DNA from 2 places in the Pseudarthrobacter sp. NPDC058196 genome. Region 2 is predicted to be linked to the other one. Evidence: riboswitches for the same ligand, from Rfam matches in the RefSeq annotation. Region 2 holds a riboswitch; the other holds the start of a gene.
What was found. Region 2 has a riboswitch for glycine ahead of gcvP (aminomethyl-transferring glycine dehydrogenase). Riboswitches for the same ligand answer to the same signal wherever they lie in the genome.
Positions count from the first base shown of each region.

Region 1: another riboswitch for glycine. It lies ahead of gcvP (aminomethyl-transferring glycine dehydrogenase); the one in region 2 lies ahead of gcvP (aminomethyl-transferring glycine dehydrogenase).

Region 1 covers NZ_JBHVVN010000009.1:57,987-60,437, forward strand. The annotation lists gene gcvP (aminomethyl-transferring glycine dehydrogenase) at 1-1,099, opposite strand, end outside; glycine riboswitch at 1,260-1,360, opposite strand; glycine riboswitch at 1,653-1,751, shown strand; gene cycA (D-serine/D-alanine/glycine transporter) at 1,896-2,451, shown strand, end outside.
Region 2 covers NZ_JBHVVN010000010.1:30,162-32,612, reverse strand. The annotation lists gene gcvP (aminomethyl-transferring glycine dehydrogenase) at 1-1,639, opposite strand, end outside; glycine riboswitch at 1,828-1,924, opposite strand; gene ACFVVC_RS15140 (TetR/AcrR family transcriptional regulator) at 2,035-2,451, opposite strand, start outside.

The DNA of each region.
Region 1 (2,451 bases), on a different contig from region 2:
CCTTGTGGTGTGCGGTTTCGGCGATCGCCTTCAGCCCGTCGGGGCCGTGGTAGACCGCGTAGAAGGAGGACACGATGGCCAGCAGCGCCTGGGCCGTGCAGATGTTGGACGTGGCCTTCTCACGGCGGATGTGCTGCTCGCGGGTCTGCAAAGCCAGACGGTAAGCCGGAGCGCCGGCGTCATCCTTGGATACGCCGACGATCCTGCCCGGCAGGGTACGTTCCATCCCCTTCTGGACGGCCATGTAGGCGGCGTGCGGCCCCCCAAAGAACAACGGCACGCCAAAACGCTGGGTGGAGCCGACGGCGATGTCCGCGCCCTGCTCGCCCGGAGGAGTGATCAGGGTCAGGGCCAGCAGGTCGGCCGCCACCGTGACCAGCGCGCCCCGGTCCTTGGCAGCGGAGATCACAGCGGACTGGTCCCACACCCGGCCGGAGACCCCCGGCTGCTGCAGCACAATGCCGTTGATGTCGCCCTCGGGCAGGCCCTTGGACAGATCGGCCACCTCAACCTCGAAACCGAGCGCCTCTGCACGGCCCATGACGATGGCGATGGTCTGCGGGAGGCAGTCGGCGTCGAGCACCGTCTTGCCGTCCTTCGCTGCCTTGGACTTGTTGGCGCGGCGCATCAGCAGCACAGCCTCGGCCACCGCCGTTGCCTCGTCCAGCAAGGATGCGTTGGCTACCGGGAGCGCTGTCAGGTCCTGGACCATCGTCTGGAAGTTCAGCAGCGCCTCAAGCCGGCCCTGGGAAATCTCCGGCTGGTACGGGGTGTAGGCGGTGTACCAGGCCGGGGATTCAAGGATGTTGCGGCGGATCACCGGCGGCGTCACGGTGTCGTAGTAGCCCTGCCCGATCAGCTGCACGGCAGTCTTGTTTTTCGCGGCAAGCTTGCGCAGCTCGGCCAGGACCTCCACCTCGCTGAGGGCATCCTGCAGGCGGAGGGCGGTTTCCTGGCGGATGGACGCGGGGACGGCCACGTCAACCAGGCCATCAAGGCTGTCGTAGCCGACGGTCTTGAGCATGGTGTCGACGTCGGCCTGGCGGCGCGCGCCGATATGGCGGTCAACAAACGATGTTGGATGCGAATGAATCGTCATGAGGAACTCCGGATCTGGCCGGCCGAAGGTGGCACGGCGTGGGATGGGTTCCTCCCCGCTCTGTATTGGACCTGAGAGATTCCGCGTTGCCTGCTGTTGGCAGGGGGCCGCTTGCACCGTCGGTGAACCGGGCAGAAGCCCGGTTGCTTTCCAGAGTCGCCTCGCCGTGACGGTACATGGGCCTGAGAGATTCCTGGGGAGGATTTGCTCCTACGGCGCCTGCCCGGTGTGTCGCCGGGAGGACTCTCCCGTCACAGCTCGAAAGGCTTATTCAAATATGGGTGATTCGGCTCACAAGGTACCGGGACGAACCCGTCCGTGGCAAATCGGCCGGCTTCCGCGAAGGGCTTGAATGGACACGTGACGCCGTCCTTCCCCACTTGTGTCGGGAGGGGTTGACATTCGATCGTGACGGACACCACACTGAACCCCGGGATTGGCGCCGCCGGTGGCTGGCTCAGCGTATCCGGAGCGGCCCACCAGTCGGCGCCCGTCCCATTGCATGACCGGCCGCCGCCCCAAAAAGCCGGCGGCTTCCAACTGAATACGCCTCCGACCTGCGGCGGGAGAGTCCTGCCGGGTACATCCAGCAGGCGCCGTAGGAGCAAACCCTCCCCAGGAAACTCTCAGGCCCACGTACCGCCGCGGACAGGCAACTCTGGAAAGCAGCCAGGCACGACTCTGGCTCACCGACGGTGCAAGCGGCCTTGGCTGCGGAAACTCTCAGGTCCACAACAGAGTGGGGAGGAACCAAATCTTTGCGGCACCCAAAGCCGCTTTATCGATGGAGTTCCTCATGGCGATTCATCCCCCCACGTCCAACAGCGAACCAGCCCGCGGCCAGGGCGCTGCCACGGCAGCGCGCAGCGAGCCTCCCCACCTGGAGCGGCAGCTCACCAACCGGCATATCCAGCTCATCGCCATCGGCGGCGCGATCGGCACAGGCCTGTTCATGGGCTCCGGCAAGACCATTTCCGCCGCCGGGCCTTCCGTGATCTTCGTGTACATGATCATCGGCTTCATGCTCTTCTTCGTCATGCGGGCCATGGGCGAGCTGCTGCTGAGCAACCTGAACTACAAGTCCTTCAGTGATTTCGCCGCCGACCTCCTGGGTCCCTGGGCAGGCTTCTTCACCGGCTGGACGTACTGGTTCTGCTGGGTGATCACCGGAATTGCGGACGTCATCGCCATCGCTGGATATTCAAAGGAACTTTGGCCGGCGCTGCCGCTTTGGATCCCGGGGCTGGCCACGGTGGGCATCCTGCTCCTGCTGAACCTCGCCACAGTCAAGGCCTTCGGCGAGACCGAGTTCTGGTTCGCCCTCATCAAGATCGTCGCCATCGCGGCCCTGA
Region 2 (2,451 bases):
CGGCAAGGTCGGCTTCCAGGCCGGAAATCAGTTCGCGCCAGCCCTCGGTCTGGGAGTCCGGGGCGAACGGGTGGATCGAGGCGAACTCCGGCCAGGAAATGGCTTCCATCTCCGCCGTGGCGTTCAGCTTCATGGTGCACGAACCCAACGGGATCATCGTCCGGTCCAGCGCCAGGTCACGGTCCGAGAGCTTCCGGATGTAGCGCAGCAGCTGGGTTTCGGACCGGTGTGTATTGAACACCGGATGCTGCAGGTAGACCGAGGTACGCTCGACGCCGGCTTCCAGCGCAAAGCCAGCGTGATCGGTAACCGTGGCGCCGAAGACGTCGGCAACCTGGGCGACGATGGCCGGCGTCGTGGTTTCGTCCAGGGAGATGCCCACCGTGTCGGCATCGATGCGCCGGAGGTTGATGCCGCGGGCCTCGGCATCGGAGATCACTGCTGACGCGCGGCCGGCAACGCGGACCGTCAGGGTGTCGAAGAAGCTCTGGTGCACCACCTCGACTCCGGCGGCCGCCAGCGCGGCCGCCAGGCTGCGGGCGTGGCCGTGGGCCGTTTCGGCGATTGCCTTCAGCCCGTCCGGGCCGTGGTAGACGGCGTAGAAGGAGGACACGATGGCCAGCAGCGCCTGGGCCGTGCAGATGTTGGACGTGGCCTTCTCACGGCGGATGTGCTGCTCGCGGGTCTGCAAAGCCAGACGGTAAGCCGGAACGCCGGCGTCATCCTTGGATACGCCTACCAGGCGGCCGGGCAGCGACCGCTCCAGGCCCTTGCGGACGGCCATGTAGGCGGCGTGCGGCCCCCCGAAGAACAGCGGCACGCCGAAACGCTGGGTGGAGCCGACGGCGATGTCCGCGCCCTGCTCGCCCGGAGGAGTGATCAGGGTGAGCGCCAGCAGGTCCGCGGCGACGGTCACGAGGGCCCCGCGCTCTTTGGCGGCGGCAATCACACCGGCCTGGTCCCACACCCGGCCCGAAGCGCCGGGCTGCTGCAGCACAATGCCGTTGATGTCGCCCTCGGGCAGGCCCTTGGACAGATCGGCCACCTCAACCTCGAAACCGAGCGCCTCCGCGCGGCCCATGACAATGGCGATGGTCTGCGGCAGCACATCGATATCCAGGACCGTCCGGCCGTCCTTGGCATCCTTGGCCTTGTTCGACCGCCGCATCAGCAACACAGCCTCGGCCACGGCGGTGGCTTCATCCAGCAGGGAGGCGTTGGCGATGGGCAGTCCCACCAGGTCCTGGACCATCGTCTGGAAGTTCAGCAGCGCCTCCAGCCGGCCCTGGGAAATCTCCGGCTGGTACGGGGTGTAGGCGGTGTACCAGGCCGGGGATTCAAGGATGTTGCGGCGGATCACCGGCGGCGTCACGGTGTCGTAGTAGCCCTGCCCGATCAGCTGCACGGCAGTCTTGTTTTTCGCGGCAAGCTTGCGCAGCTCGGCCAGGACCTCAACCTCGCTGAGGGCGTCCTGCAGGCGGAGGGCGGTTTCCTGGCGGATGACCTTGGGGACGGCGGTGTCAACCAGGGAGTCGACAGTGTCGTAGCCAACGGCTTTGAGCATGGTGTCGACGTCGGCCTGGCGGCGCGCGCCGATATGGCGGTCTACGAAGGTGGTGGAGGCTGGGCTAACCGGCACGAAGGAACTCCATTTACTCAGGCGGCGAAGGGTACGCCACAGCGATTCGGGTTCCTCCCCGCTCTGTATTGGACCTGAGAGTTTCCGCGGTGCCTGCTTGGCAGGACCCGCTTGCACCGTCGGTGAGCACAACGGCCCAGCGCCCCCGATGGGGGGAAAGGGAACCGCCTGCTGCTTTCCAGAGGCGCCTCGCCGCGGCGGTACGGGGGCCTGCGAGATTCCTGGGGAGGATTTGCTCCTACGGCGCCTGCCTGTACACCGGCAGAACTCTCCCGCCGCAGATCAAAGGCTATTCACTTGTTAAACCAGCCATGTGCTGGATCATGCGGGCCGGTGACAGCCCTCACAACATTCAATTGTCCTACGCCGCAACCCTTCCCGGCAAATGGCGAAGCCTACCTGCGGAGCCGCTCCAGGGCTGCCAGGAGTTCCGCCACGTCAGCGGCCGCTCCCCCTTGCGGCGCGGGTCCCACGGACAGCATGGCATTGAAATACAGCCCGTCCCCCATGTACAGGACCGCCTTGGCCAGGCCCGGTCCCACATCGGCCGCGATCTCGTCCAGCCACCGCTGCTGGATGGCTGCGAAACGGCGCCGCGTTTCCTGGTGTGCCACCTCCGCCAGCCTGGTGGCGGCGACGATGGCCCGGTCCAGCGGAGTGTCCGCCCAGACGGAGGAGCGGATGAAGTAGGCGGCCGCCCCCTCGCCCGCCGCAGCCATGGCATCGGCGTCCTCTTTGGCCAGTCCGTCCAGGCGGTCCAGCAGCACTTCGATAAGCGCTTCCTTGTTGGGGAAGTGGTAAAGCAGGCCGCC